DNA from 2 places in the Streptomyces sp. NPDC048481 genome. Region 1 is predicted to be linked to the other one. Evidence: riboswitches for the same ligand, from Rfam matches in the RefSeq annotation. Region 1 holds a riboswitch; the other holds the start of a gene.
The links. Region 1 has a riboswitch for thiamine pyrophosphate ahead of thiC (phosphomethylpyrimidine synthase ThiC). Riboswitches for the same ligand answer to the same signal wherever they lie in the genome.
Positions count from the first base shown of each region.

Region 2: linked by a shared signal. The riboswitch ahead of ACGFSH_RS25165 (thiamine ABC transporter substrate binding subunit) and the one ahead of thiC (phosphomethylpyrimidine synthase ThiC) in region 1 are both predicted to bind thiamine pyrophosphate.

Region 1 covers NZ_JBICXC010000003.1:568,467-575,815, forward strand. The annotation lists gene ACGFSH_RS13245 (cupin domain-containing protein) at 1-12, shown strand, start outside; gene ACGFSH_RS13250 (DUF5326 family protein) at 192-404, shown strand; gene ACGFSH_RS13255 (IclR family transcriptional regulator) at 619-1,482, shown strand; gene ACGFSH_RS13260 (SsgA family sporulation/cell division regulator) at 1,583-2,029, shown strand; gene ACGFSH_RS13265 (YibE/F family protein) at 2,257-3,753, opposite strand; TPP riboswitch at 4,386-4,575, shown strand; gene thiC (phosphomethylpyrimidine synthase ThiC) at 4,568-6,469, shown strand; gene ACGFSH_RS13275 (VWA domain-containing protein) at 6,927-7,349, shown strand, end outside.
Region 2 covers NZ_JBICXC010000009.1:64,474-71,822, reverse strand. The annotation lists gene rlmN (23S rRNA (adenine(2503)-C(2))-methyltransferase RlmN) at 336-1,442, shown strand; TPP riboswitch at 1,481-1,589, shown strand; gene ACGFSH_RS25165 (thiamine ABC transporter substrate binding subunit) at 1,669-2,778, shown strand; gene ACGFSH_RS25160 (ABC transporter permease) at 2,754-4,430, shown strand; gene ACGFSH_RS25155 (ABC transporter ATP-binding protein) at 4,430-5,452, shown strand; gene ACGFSH_RS25150 (maleylpyruvate isomerase family mycothiol-dependent enzyme) at 5,543-6,379, shown strand; gene ACGFSH_RS25145 (LAETG motif-containing sortase-dependent surface protein) at 6,459-7,193, opposite strand.

The DNA.
Region 1 (7,349 bases):
CCCGAGAGCTGACCTCCTCCGCCTTGCCGCCGACCCGCGGCCTCGGGGTTCCCTAAGGGTTCGATCAGGGGAGGACAAGGGATCCGAGGCCCCCGTCGGCCCTTCGTCGGACCTAGCATCGACGCAGGACATCGAATGATCCGGTGCGACAGAGCACCGGAAGTCGATCGAAGAGGATGAGGACCAGGGCCATGCAAGAGATCTTCTCGGGACTGCCGTGGTGGGTGAAGTGGGTCGCGGTGCCGGTCATCGCGCTGGTCGTGTTCGGCGGACTGATAGCCAGTGTCGTCGGCTTCGTGATCGGCCTGCTCTTCAAGCTGCTGGTCTTCGTGGCGCTGGTCGGCGGACTGGTCTACGTCGTGCGGAAGTTCATGTCGAGTTCCTCGTCGCGCAGCGACTGGTGAGGCGCGGGGGCCGGTGAGCGGCGCCGGAGGCCGGGGACGGTAACAGGAATCGCCGGTTCCCTCGGCCGGGGGAAGTTTTCCCACAGCCCGTCTGCAAGCGGTGGCAGACGGTTAAAGTCCGGAATTCGACGCGGGGACGACGCCCCGCGAGCGGTACGCCCCCTCCCGTGTTCCCCCGCACGGACCGCCCCCTCGCGCTCCGGGAGTGCCCCCCTTGTCCTCGGTCGACACCGCAACCGCCACCACGTACGCGTCCCCCACCCCGCCGCGTTCCCTCGCACCTCCGCTCCAGCGGCCGCCCGACCCGGCGGTCCCCGAGCAACCGCACCCGGCGGCCACCCTGATCGGTTCCGTACAGCGCGCCATGAGGCTGCTGGAAACCGTCGCCGAGCACGAGTTCGGAGCCCCGGCGAAGCAACTCGCCCGCGAGACGGGCCTCGCCCTGCCCACGGCCTACCACCTCCTGCGCACCCTCGTGCACGAGGGCTATCTGCGCCGGGACAAGGGGCTCTTCTTCCTCGGCGAGGCCGCTGAACGGCTCGGCAGCAGCGGGGCCGCGCAGAAACGTCGCAGCACCGTCGCCGACACTCTCGCCCAGTGGCGCGATTCGATCGGTGTCCCCGTGTACTACGCGCGGTACCGGGACGGGGAGATCGAGATCATGTGCGTCTCCGACACCCCGGGCAACCCGGCGGTGGAGGAATGGGCCGACTTTCGCGAGACGGGCCACGCGCACGCCATCGGCCAGTGCCTGCTCTCCCAACTGGACGAGGAGGCCCGGCGCGACCACCTGGGCCGCTATCCGGCTCAGTCGATCACCCCGTACACGGTGCGTGACAACCACACGCTGCTGCGACGCCTGGAGCGCATGCCGCGTATGGAACCGGTCGTCGAACGACAGGAGTACGCGCTCGGCACCGTGTGCGCCGCCATCCCGATCACCGTGGGCACCACGGCCGCGACGATGGCGATGTCACTCCCCGTGCATCACGCCGACCGGCTGCACGCCGCGGCCCGGCAACTGCAGAACGAGGTCGGACGGCTGCTGGGGTCTCTCGCGATCTCTATCAGTATCTGAAAACTCACTCCTTGTGATCTGTTGTGTACGTTCAGCAAGATGCCTGCAGTGTCAGAAGGTTCATTCCCGGCCAATCGACGGCAAATGACGGGGTTAGGCGATGCGCGAGTCCGTGCAGGCAGTACAGGCAGAGGTCATGATGAGTTTTCTCGTCTCCGAGGAGCTCTCGTTCCGCATCCCGGTCGAGCTGGGTTACGAGTCGTGCGATCCCTACGCGGTGCGGCTCACCTTCCACTTGCCCGGTGATGCCCCGGTGACCTGGACCTTCGGTCGGGAGCTGCTCATCGACGGGGTGGGCAGGCCGTGCGGTGAGGGCGACGTCCGCGTCTCGCCCGTCGATCCGGATGTGCTCGGGGAAGTGCTGATCCGGCTTCAGGTCTGCGGAGACCAGGCTGTGTTCCGTTCTTCGGCCGCCCCCTTGGTGGCGTTCCTCGATCGCACCGACAAGCTCGTGCCTCTGGGGCAGGAAGGCGCGCTCGCCGACTTCGACGCACATCTGGACGAGGCGCTGGACCGCATCCTCGCGGAGGAGCAGAGCGCGGGTTGACGGCCGGTGACCAGCTGTGGCGTAACGCTTCGTCACAAGGCGGGCATGCGCAGGAACGCTTCTCCATCGGTTCAGCAGCCCTTCCACCCAGTGGCCCGTCCATTCGTCCGGCCGCCGGCATGACGGCCCGTCCGGCCCTCCGGTTTCCTGGAGGGCCGGACGGGCGCGCGCCCGCTCACCCTCACGCACACGGGTCGGGTGCCGAGGTCGGGCGTTGGGAGCGCGGGTCAGCGTTTACGGCGCCTGCCGCGGCCGCCCCGGCCCGCGAGGAGGCCGGACGCCGCTCTCGCCTGAGCAGTCGCACCAGCCTGACCCGACGGAGCAGACGGAGCAGCCGGGCCGGTAGAAGCCGTCGAACCCGCGCGAGCCGCTGCCGGTGCCGTCACGGCCACCGAGTCGGTCCCCGGACGGTCGGCGGAGACCACGAGGGCGGCCAGCAGTGTCGTGACCGGTACGGAGGCGACCAGGCCGATCGAGCCCACCAGCGTCCGGACGATCTCCTCCGCCACCAACTCGCTGTTGGCGACGCCGCCCACACTGCTCTGCGCGATCGAGAACAGCAGCAACAGCGGCAGGGCGGCGCCGGCGTAGGCGAGGACCAGGGTGTTGACGACCGAAGCGATGTGGTCGCGGCCGATACGGATGCCCGCCCGGTAGAGCCCTCGTCGGCCCATCGAGGGGTTGGCCTCGTGCAGTTCCCAGACCGCCGACGTCTGGGTGACCGTCACGTCGTCGAGGACGCCGAGCGAGCCGATGATGATGCCGGCGAGCAGCAGGCCGCTCATGTCGATCGACGGGTACAGGCCGTGGATCAGGCCCGTGTTGTCGTCCGTGTTGCCGGTCAGCGCAGCCCAGTCGATGAACAGCGAACCGAGAACGCCGATGAGCAGCAGGGAGACCAGGGTGCCGAGTACGGCGACAGAGGTGCGGGCCGACAGCCCGTGACACAGGTACAGGGCGATCAACATGATCGCGCTCGATCCCACCACCGCCACGACCAACGGGTTCGAGCCCTGCAGGATCGCCGGCAGCACGAAGAAGTTCAGCACCAGGAAGCTGATGGCCAGCGCGACCAGAGCCATCACGCCCCGGAGCCGCCCGACGACCACGACCGCGATCGCGAAGATGCCGGCCAGCACGGACATCGGAATGCGGCGGTTCACGTCGGTGACCGAGTACTGCAGGTCCTTCGGTGCGGAGGGCTCGTAGGCGACCACGACCTTCTCGCCCTGCTCCAACTGCCGGGTCTGGTCCGGCTGGACGATCTCCGTGAACGTACGGCCCTTGTCGTCGCCCGTGTCCACCCGGATCGTCGCCTTCTTGCAGGTGCCCTTCGCCTGCTGCTGCGCCGAAGAGCCCTCGGCCGTCGACGTGTCACCCGTCGGAGCGGCGCCCGAGGCGTTCACCGAGGCGCAGCTCACGCTCACGACCTCGGTGACCGTGGCCTGCTGGGTCTGCCGGTCGAATCCGACCCCGGTGCGTTCGTGTGCCGGCGCGCCGCCGGGCCACAGCACCACGAGCCCGGCCAGGACGGCGACGCCGAACGGGATGAGGGTGGCCGCGATGACCTTCCGCAGATGCCGGGAGACGGGAGCGGCCGGACCGTGGCTGTGGCTGTGACCATGAGAATGCCCGTGCCCGTGCCCCTGCCCGAGCTGGTGCTCACCGTGTCGGGCGGGTGCAGGTTCGTCGGCGGATCCGGTCCCCGGCGTGTCTCCCGACACCGGTCCACGGACGCCGACCCCCACCCCGTGCCCGCTCTGCGGGTCGAGGCCGAGGCCGAGGCCATGGCCCCGGCCCGGGGCCGAGCCGAAGCCGGCGCCAGGACCTGGAACGGGGTGGGAGCCGGTTCCGCGTCCGGGACCATGGCCTTGCTCATCTTCCCCGTCGTGCCGGGGCCGGCCCTCATGGAGGCCGTTGCCGCCCGCATCGCTCCCGTACCCGTACGCGTAACCGCCCTCGTAGCCACCCCTGCGGTCCTGCGCCGTGCCCGGGTTCCTGCCAGGGCCGGCGTCAGGCCCCTGACCGCCCGGCGTCCGGGCGCGCCTCAGGCCGCCCAGCCCTCCCGCGTACCCCGGCTCCTGGCCGGGCCCCTGCCCCTGAGCACGCCCGGGGTGGTGAGGCTGCCCAAAGCCGTCACCAGTGCCACTGCCACCGCGGTTGACGTCCTGAGGACTTTTCTGACCGTCCCCGGAGACACCGCCAGGGCTGTCGGCTGGGCCGTTTCCGGCGCCTGGACGACCGTGCGGCTCGGACGGGAACGGGGGAGGGGGTGGAGTGGTCACCGACCGATCATCGCAAGAACGACGGGGGCCCTCTGTTCACCGCGCCCGGATTGACGCTAGCGTGGAGGCACTTTTGCACACGCGGGAGCTCGGAGCACCGGGCTGAGAGGGCGCTGACCTCCGTCTTCGCGATGTTTCACGTGGAACGTCCCTCACGTCGAGGGATGTTTCACATGAAACGTCGGTGGACGGTAGCCGCTGCGTCGACCGCCGAACCTGTTACCGGGTAATGCCGGCGTAGGGAGTAGGTCTCATGACCAAGAAGGACGCACGCACGCCTGCCTCCGTGCAGAACGCGACCAGCGAGAACGCGGCGGACGAGAGCCCGCTCAACGCGGACGCACCCACCGAAAGCCCGCTCGACGCGCATGCGGTTGGTGCGACTGCCGTCGACGGGAGCGACGCGGAGGCCAGGAAGTCCATCGGCTGGCACAAGGGGTATGTCGACGGCGCTCGCGCCGACCTCCGGGTACCGGTCCGTCAGGTGCATCTGACCAACGGGAAGTCGGTCACGCTCTACGACACCTCAGGCCCGTACACCGATCCACTCGTCGAGACCGACGTCCGCAGGGGCCTTTCGCCGTTGCGTGAGAGCTGGATCATCGCCCGTGGAGACACCGAGGAGTACGCGGGGCGTCCGATCCGCCCCGAGGACGACGGCATCAAGCACACCTCGCCGCGTGGCGGTCTGCGTAACCTCGACGCCGTCTTCCCCGGCCGGCCCCGGCTCCCGCGCCGCAGCCGGGACGGCAAGGCCGTCACCCAGCTCGCGTATGCGCGGCGGGGGGAGATCACCCCCGAGATGGAGTTCGTTGCCATCCGAGAGAACGTTTCTCCCGAGGCGGTCCGTGAGGAGATCGCCGCCGGCCGTGCCGTGCTGCCGGCCAACGTCAATCACCCGGAGATCGAGCCGATGATCATCGGCAAGAGGTTCCTGGTCAAGGTCAACGCCAACATCGGAAACTCGGCCGTGACGTCCTCCATCGAGGAGGAGGTCGAGAAGATGACCTGGGCCACCCGGTGGGGTGCCGACACGGTCATGGACCTGTCCACGGGACGCAATATCCACACCACCCGCGAGTGGGTGCTGCGCAACTCCCCCGTTCCCATCGGCACCGTGCCGCTGTACCAGGCGCTGGAGAAGGTCGACGGGCGCGCCGAGGAGCTGACCTGGGAGATCTACAAGGACACGGTCGTGGAGCAGGCCGAACAGGGCGTCGACTACATGACCGTCCACGCAGGCGTGCGTCTTGCGTATGTTCCGCTCACCGCCAACCGCAAGACCGGCATCGTGTCGCGCGGCGGCTCGATCATGGCGGCCTGGTGCCTGGCGCACCACAAAGAGTCTTTCCTGTACGAGAACTTCGAGGAACTCTGCGAAATCCTCGCCGCCTATGACGTCACCTACTCGCTCGGCGACGGGCTGCGGCCTGGCTCGATCGCTGATGCCAACGACGAAGCCCAGTTCGCGGAATTGAGGACGCTCGGGGAACTCAACACGATCGCCAAGCGTTTCCATGTACAGACGATGATCGAAGGCCCGGGCCACGTCCCGATGCACAAGATCAAGGAGAACATCGACCTTCAGCAGGAGATCTGTGATGAAGCTCCGTTCTATACGCTCGGCCCGCTGACGACGGACGTCGCGCCCGCGTACGACCACATCACCTCAGGCATCGGCGCCGCGATGATCGCGTGGTGGGGCACGGCCATGCTCTGCTACGTGACCCCCAAGGAACACCTGGGGCTGCCCAACCGGGACGACGTCAAGACCGGTGTCATCACCTACAAGATCGCCGCCCACGCGGCCGACCTTGCGAAAGGTCATCCCGGTGCGCAGGAATGGGACGACGCGCTGTCCGACGCGCGTTTCGAATTCCGCTGGGAAGACCAGTTCAATCTCGCTCTCGACCCGGACACGGCAAGGGAGTTCCACGATGAGACGTTGCCGGCAGAGCCCGCGAAGACGGCGCATTTCTGCTCGATGTGCGGGCCGAAGTTCTGCTCGATGAAGATCAGCCAGAGCATCAACGAGCGCTTCGGCGGTGGAGCGACGGAAGGCGCCTCGGCGGACGACATCGCCGAGGGGATGCTGCAGAAGTCGAAGGAGTTCGCCGCGAGCGGGAATCGGGTGTACCTGCCGCTGGCCGACTGAAAACCCGTCCCCCGTCGGCGCTGCCTGTCGGGTTGACCGTCCGGGCGGCGCCCGTGGGGACTGGCGGAACTCACAAGTATCGACGGAACGTGACGGAGACGGGGACGGGGGAACCGATGGAGGAACCGGTGGGGGCCGGTGGAAGGGCGGTCGGCCGCAGGGGCGCCGCGGGGTCCGGCAGTCAGTACCGGCGGATCCGCGACTCCGATGCGCCGAGTTCGCCGAGGCTGCCGAGGTCGATGAGTTCGCCGAGATCGTCGGGACGGTCGGCGAGAGGAGGGGGAGAAGCGCCGCCGCGAGCGCCGTCAGGGCAGGCGGCGATCCGGGAGGAGGGTGTCGTGTCCGTTCGGCTGAAGTAGTCCAGCCGGTTGGAGCCCTCGCGCCGGTTGATGTCTTCCGTTCGATTGGGGTCGTCCCGTCGGTTGAAGTCGGACGGCGACTCGGCACACTTGCCCCCATGACAGCGCGATCCATGAGCAAGGGCGCCAATCTGCCGATCGACTCACCGGATGTCCGGGTCGAACTCAGTTGGGCCGAGGGAGCCGGTGGGCCGGACATCGACGTCTCGGCGCTGCTGCTGACCGACGCCGGGCGGGTCCGGAACGACGGGGACTTCGTCTTCTACAACCAGCCGCTCCACGCGTCCGGCGCCGTGAGGCACCTCGGCAAGCGCCGCGACGCCGGAGTCGTGACGGACGCCGTCCAGGTCGACTTCCGCTCGCTGGAGAGCGCGATCACCCGGGTGGTGCTGTGCGCGTCCGCCGACGGTGGCGCCTTCGGGCAGGTGACCGGCCTGACGCTGCGAGTGTTCGGTGCCGACGGCCGGTCCGAGTCCGAGATGGCGCGCTTCGAGATGCAGGCCGACACGGAGACGGCCTTC
Region 2 (7,349 bases), on a different contig from region 1:
AGCGCTCGACGAACCGACGGGCCCGCTGCCGGCATGAGCCCCGGCCCGCCCCGGGGCGGGCCCGACACACCCGCCCCGGGGACGCCCCCGACATCGAGGGATGCCGGCGCGCGCCCCGGGAACCCAGGGTGGCCAAACCCGGATGCGAACCGGGGTCCACGCCGTGTGCGAGCGCGGACGGTCCGGCCTCCGCGTCGTACCGGCCCACCCAGCGTCGTACCGGCCCACCCATGACCCTCTGCGTCCCCGATCGAGCTCCGGAGCGGGGCGGGTGACCACCCCCACCCCGCACCCGGCCCGGGCCCCCGGCGATGATCTGCCACACTGGACGTGTTATGCCTGCACCCGGAGAACTCACTTTCGTCGCCCCCCGCGGAGCCAAGAAGCCGCCGCGGCATCTCGCCGACCTCTCGCCCGCCGAGCGTAAGGAGGTCGTGGCGGAGATCGGGGAGAAGCCGTTCCGTGCCAAGCAGCTGGCGCAGCACTACTTCGCCCGGTACGCGCACGACCCGGCGGAGTGGACGGACATCCCGGCCGGCGCGCGCGAGAAGCTGCGCGAGGCGCTGCTGCCGGATCTGATGTCGGTCGTGCGGCACCAGTCGACGGACCAGGGGACCACCCGCAAGACGCTGTGGCGGCTGTTCGACGGCACGCTCGTGGAGTCGGTGCTGATGCGCTACCCGGACCGGGTGACCATGTGCATCAGCTCGCAGGCGGGGTGCGGGATGAACTGCCCGTTCTGCGCCACCGGGCAGGCGGGGCTCGACCGGAACCTGTCCACCGCCGAGATCGTGCACCAGATCGTCGACGGGATGCGGGCGCTGCGCGACGGGGACGTGCCCGGCGGGCCGGCCCGGCTCTCCAACATCGTCTTCATGGGGATGGGCGAGCCGCTCGCCAACTACAAGCGGGTCGTCGGCGCCATCCGCGCGCTGACCGACCCGGCGCCGGACGGGCTCGGGCTGTCGCAGCGCGGGATCACCGTGTCGACGGTCGGGCTGGTGCCGGCCATCCAGCGGTTCTCCGACGAGGGCTTCAAGTGCCGCCTGGCGATCTCCCTGCACGCGCCGGACGACGAACTGCGCGACACCCTCGTCCCCGTGAACACGCGGTGGAAGGTGCGCGAGGTGCTGGACGCCGGGTTCGAGTACACCGCGCGGTCGGGCCGCCGGCTGTCCATCGAGTACGCGCTGATCCGGGACATCAACGACCAGGCGTGGCGTGGTGACCGGCTGGGCCGGCTGCTGCGCGGCAAGCCCGTGCACGTCAACCTGATCCCGCTGAACCCGACTCCGGGCTCGAAGTGGACGGCCTCGCGGCCCGAGGACGAGAAGGCCTTCGTCGAGGCGATCGCCGCGCACGGGGTGCCCGTGACCGTCCGGGACACCCGTGGTCAGGAGATCGACGGGGCGTGCGGTCAGCTCGCGGCCACCGAGCGGTAGTCTGAGGACCGTACGCAACTTCATATTCCGACATCTTCATATTCCGACAGGGGAGCGCCACAGCGCTGAGAGTGCGGCACCCAGGCCCGCAGACCCTCTGAACCTCGCCCAGGTCATTCTGGGTAGGAAGTTCGGTCATCACTCGAGCTGTTGCGCCCTGCCCGGAGTCCGTGCGGACCCGGGCGGGGCCGCGTCTCTTCCTGGTCAACCCCAGGAGGAAAATCCAGTGCAGAACAAGACCTTCGTGGCCGTGGCCGTCGGGCTCGGCCTGGTCGTGTCGCCCGTGCTGTCCGCGTGCGGGTCCACGGACGGCAAGGGCGCCTCGGGCACGACCGGCTCGACGGCCTCGGCGTCCTCGAAGACGGTCACCCTCGTCAGCCACGACTCGTGGGCCGTCTCCAAGAGCGTCCTCGCCGACTTCGAGAAGCGGTCCGGGTACAAGGTGCGGGTCCTCAAGGACGGCGACGCCGGGCAGGCCGTCAACAAGGCGATCCTCACCAAGGACCACCCGCAGGGCGACGTCTTCTTCGGCGTCGACAACACCCTGCTGTCGCGCGCCCTCGACAACGGGCTGTTCCAGTCGTACGAGGCCAAGGGGCTGGCGCGGGTCGACGGCCGGTACCAGCTGGACGCGAAGAAGCACCGGGTCACGCCGGTCGACTTCGGCGACATCTGCGTCAACTACGACAAGGCGTACTTCGCCGCGCACGAGCTGGCGCCGCCCGCCTCCTTCGACGACCTGGTCAAGCCCGCCTACAAGGACCTCCTCGTCACCGAGAACGCCTCCACCTCCTCGCCCGGCCTCGGCTTCCTGCTCGGCACGGCCGCGAAGTACGGCGACGGAGGCTGGGAGGGCTACTGGAAGAAGCTCAAGGCCAACGGCGTCAAGGTGGTCGACGGCTGGGAGCAGGCCTACAACGAGGAGTTCTCCGGCTCCGCCGGGGGCAAGAAGGCGAAGGCGGACCGGCCGCTCGTCGTCTCGTACGCCTCCTCGCCGCCCGCCGAGGTGATCTACGGCGACCCGAAGCCGGCCACCGCGCCGACCGGCGTCGCGACCGGCACCTGCTTCCGGCAGATCGAGTTCGCGGGCCTGCTGAGCAACGCCGGCAACAGCGAGGGCGGCAAGGCGCTGATCGACTTCCTGATCGGCAAGGAGTTCCAGCAGGACATGCCGCTCAACATGTTCGTCTACCCGGTGGCGAAGGACGCGGCCGTGCCCGCCGAGTTCACCCGGTTCGGGCCCGCCGCCAAGGCTCCCGAGACCATGGACCCGGCGAAGATCGCCGACCGTCGCGACCAGTGGGTCAAGTCGTGGACCTCGCTCGTACTGAAGTAGGCCCGCGCAAGGGAGCCGGCCGGCGGGGCGCGGCGGCCCGGCTCGGCCTGCTGACCGTGCCCGTCGCGTTCTTCGCGGTCTTCTTCGCCTGGCCGGTCGCCGCGATCGTCGCGCGGGGACTCCACGTCGACGGGGCGTGGCGCTTCGGGCGGCTGTGGGACGTGCTCGGGCAGTCCGACGTCCGGCACGTGCTGTGGTTCACCACCTGGCAGGCGCTCGCCTCCACCGCGCTCACCCTGCTGGTGGCGCTGCCGGGCGCCTACGTCCTCGCGCGTCTGGACTTCCCGGGCAGGCAGGTGGTGCGCGCCGTCGTCACCGTCCCGTTCGTGCTGCCGACGGTCGTCGTGGGCACGGCCTTCCTCGCGCTCGTCGGGCGCGGCGGGCTGCTCGACGAGCTGTGGGGGGTGCGCCTCGACACCACCGTGTGGGCGATCCTGCTCGCGCACGTCTTCTTCAACTACGCGGTCGTCGTCCGCACGGTGGGCGGGCTGTGGGCGCAGCTGGACCCGCGGCAGGAGGAGGCGGCGCGGATGCTGGGCGCGTCCCGGCTGCGGGCCTGGCGCACGGTGACCCTGCCGGCGCTCGGGCCGGCCGTCGCCGCGGCCGCGCTGATGGTCTTCCTGTTCACCTTCACCTCCTTCGGGGTGGTGCAGATCCTGGGCGGGCCCACCTTCTCCACCCTTGAGGTGGAGATCTACCGGCAGACCTCCGAGATCTTCGACCTGTCCACGGCCGCCGTCCTGACGATCGTGCAGTTCGCGGCCGTCGGCGCGATCCTCGCCGTGCACGCCTGGACGGTGCGCCGGCGGGAGACCTCGCTGCGGCTGGTGGACGCGGCCGGGACGGCGCGCAGGCCGCGCGGGGCCGGGCAGTGGGCGCTGCTCGCCGGGGTGCTCGCGAGCATCGCCGTCCTGCTGGTCCTGCCCCTCGCGGTGCTGGTGCAGCGTTCGCTGGACGCGCCCGGCTTCGCCTACTACCGGGCGCTGACCCGCGACGATGGGAACGTCTTCCTCGTCCCGTCGATCGACGCCGTCGGCAACTCGCTGCGGTACGCGCTCGCCGCGACCGCGATCGCCGTGACCGTGGGCGGCCTCGCCGCGGCCGCGCTCACCCGCAGGGACGCCGGACGGCTCGTCCGGGGCTTCGACGCGCTGCTGATGCTGCCGCTCGGCGTGTCCGCGGTGACCGTCGGCTTCGGGTTCCTCATCGCGCTCGACGAGCCGCCGCTGGACCTGCGCACCACATGGATCCTGGTGCCGCTGGCGCAGGCGCTGGTCGGCGTCCCCTTCGTCGTGCGGACCATGCTGCCGGTGCTGCGGGCGGTGGACCAGCGGCTGCGGGAGGCGGCGGCCGTGCTCGGGGCGTCGCCCTGGCGGGTGTGGCGCGAGGTCGACCTGCCGATGGTGCGGCGGGCCCTGCTGGTCGCGGCCGGGTTCGCGTTCGCGGTGTCGCTGGGGGAGTTCGGGGCGACGGTGTTCATCGCCCGGCCCGACAACCCGACGCTGCCGGTGGCCGTCGCACGGCTGCTCGGCCGGGCCGGGGAACTCAACTACGGCCAGGCGATGGCCCTTTCGACGATTCTGATGGTGGTGTGCGCGGTGGCCCTGCTGGTGCTGGAGCGGCTGCGGACCGACCGGGCGGGGGAGTTCTGATGCGAGCGCTCGAACTGGAGCGGGCCACCGTGCGGTTCGGCGGCCGGGCCGTGCTGGACGCCGTCGATCTGGCCGTCGCCGAGCACGAGGTGGTGTGCGTGCTCGGGCCCAGCGGCAGCGGCAAGTCGACGCTGCTGCGGGCCGTGGCCGGTCTTCAGCCCCTGGACGCCGGGCGGGTCTCGCTCGACGGGCGCGACCAGGCCGGGGTGCCCGCGCACCGGCGCGAGCTCGGGCTGATGTTCCAGGACCACCAGCTGTTCCCGCAGCGCGACGTCGGCGGCAACGTGGCCTTCGGCCTGCGGATGCAGGGCATGCCCCGGGCCCGGCAGGGCGAGCGGGTGGCGGAGCTGCTCGAACTCGTCGGGCTGCCGGGCGCGGCGAGGCGGGCCGTGGCCTCGCTCTCCGGCGGCGAGCAGCAGCGGGTGGCGCTGGCCCGGGCCCTCGCGCCGCGCCCCCGGCTGCTGATGCTCGACGAGCCGCTCGGCCAGCTCGACCGGTCGCTGCGCGAGCGGCTTGTCGTCGAACTGCGTGAGCTGTTCGACCGGTTGGGCACCACCGTGCTGGCCGTCACCCACGACCAGGGCGAGGCGTTCGCGCTGGCCGACCGGGTCGTGGTGATGCGGGACGGCCGGATCGCCCAGTCCGGGACGCCGCTCGACGTCTGGCAGCGGCCGGCGGACGCGTTCGTGGCCCGGTTCCTCGGCTTCGACAACGTCGTGGAGGCCACCGTGACCGGCGAGGTCGCGGTCACGCCGTGGGGCAAGACGCAGGTGGCGGCAGGGTCCGCCCAGGGGGCGCGCACCCTGCTGGTGCGGCCGGCGGGCGTGCTCCTGGGCGACGCGGACGACGGGCTGCGCTGCACGGTCGCCGCCCGCACCTTCCGGGGCACGCACGTCGCCCTGCACCTCCAGCCGGAGGGCGCGCCGAGACTGGAGGCGGCGTGCGCGCTGCGCGACGCCCCCGAGGTCGGCAGCACGGTGGGGGTGTCCTTCGACCCGGCCGAGACCGTGGTGCTGGACTGAGGCGCCCCGGCCGAGACCGTGGTGCCGGACTGAGCCGCCGGGCCGAAACCCGGATGCCGTGCTCAACCGACGGCGCCTAGGGTGCTCGCTGTGACTGTTCTCGCGCATGACCGGTATTGTGACGAAATCGCCCTTCAGGTGGATGAGTTGCGGGCGGTGGTGACCTCCGGGGCGGATCTAACGGCGACCGTGCCGACCTGCCCCGACTGGTCGCTGGAGCAGCTCGTGCGGCACATGGGCGGCGCCCTGCGCTGGGTGGACGCGCTGGTGCGGACGCGGGCGCGGGAGAACGTCCCGGACGAGCGGATCCCGCTGCTCGGCGGACCTGACCGCGAGGGCGATCCGGCGGCGCTCGACGCCTGGCTCGCGCGGAGCGGGGAACTGGTCGTCGGCGCGCTGCGCGAGGCCGGGCCGGACACGAAGGTGTGGAGCTGGGCCGGAGTGCCCGACAGCGGGTTCTGGGCGCGCCGGATGACCCACGAGATCACCGTGCACCGCGCCGACGCCGCGCTCGCCGCCGGACTGCCCTACGAGGTCGCGCCGGACGTGGCCGCCGACGCCGTGGACGAGTGGCTGCAACTCGTGCGGTGGACGCAGTGCAACGAGCCGCACGCGACGGCCCGGGAACTGCTCCTCGCGGACGGCACCCTCCACCTGCACGCCACGGACGCGCCAGCCGAGCCGGGGGCGGTGCGAGGCGCGACCGGCGAAGGCGCGGCCGGGGCGTGGGGAAGAGTGGTCGAACTCACCGGGCGGGGCGTCGAATGGCGCCCCGGCCACGAGAGGGCGACGGTCACCCTGCGCGGCCCGCTCACCTCCGTGCTGCTCGCCTTCTACGGCCGGCTGCCGCTGGACAGCCCGGAGCTGGAGGTCCTGGGCGAGCGCGGCCTGCTGGAACTGTGGGTGGAGAAGGCGACTTTCGGCTGACGCGGACGCGGGTGGGGCCCGCCCCCCGATGCGGGGCGGGCCCTCCCTGTGTGCCGTGCGCGGCGCGCGGCCGTTCGGGTCAGCGGTGGCTGGCCCCGCGGCGGCGCATCCCGAAGAAGACCGCTCCGCCGCCGACGACGACCAGAGCGGCGGCGATGCCGACGATCAGGCCGGTGTTGGAGTTGGCGCCGGTCTCGGCGAGGTTGGACTCCTGCGCAGCGGGCGAGGGGGCGTTGCTCGCCGGGGCCGGGGGCGCGGCGCTGTCGCCCGCCGAGTCGGAGGGGGCCGGCGAGGAGGTGGCCGTCCCGGCCGGCGGCGACGCGGTCTGCGACGACGGCGTGGAGGGCGTCGACGACGGAGACGAGGACGGGCTCGTCGTCGGGGTCGTCGTGTCGTCGGCCTGGCAGGCCTTGGACGGGGTGGTCACGTTCGGGGCGATGTCGGCGTCGACGAGCGTCTTCTTGCCCTTGACGGCCACGACGTGGACCCGGTACTCGGCGTTCGGCTCCCAGTCCTCGGCGAAGGAGACGGTGACGCCCTTCTTCGAGCCGGTGACGGTCTGCTCCTTGCCGACCTGGCGGAGGTCGGCGCCGTTGTTCTCGAGGAAGACCGTGACGACGGCCGGGACGCCCGTGGGGTCCTTGTCGGTGACGGTGATGACGCCCTTGGCGCCGTCACAGGCGGCGGCGGCGGAGAACTCGGATATGTCGCAGGCCAGCGCGGTGCCGGCGGCGCTGAGCGCAAGGGCCGCGGAGGCGGCGGTGACACCGAGCATGCGCACCGAACGAGCGGCGGTACGGCGGGAAAGGGACACGTTTGTCCTTTACGGGAAGCGCAACTGCGGGGGGTGGAGGGGGAGATGGCGCCCCCGGGTGAGCCGAGTGCGTCACCATCCCCAGCAGACTCACAGGTCTATAAGCGTTTCATAAGCACTGTCAATGTCGCGACCCCCGCGAGCGGTTGGCTTTGC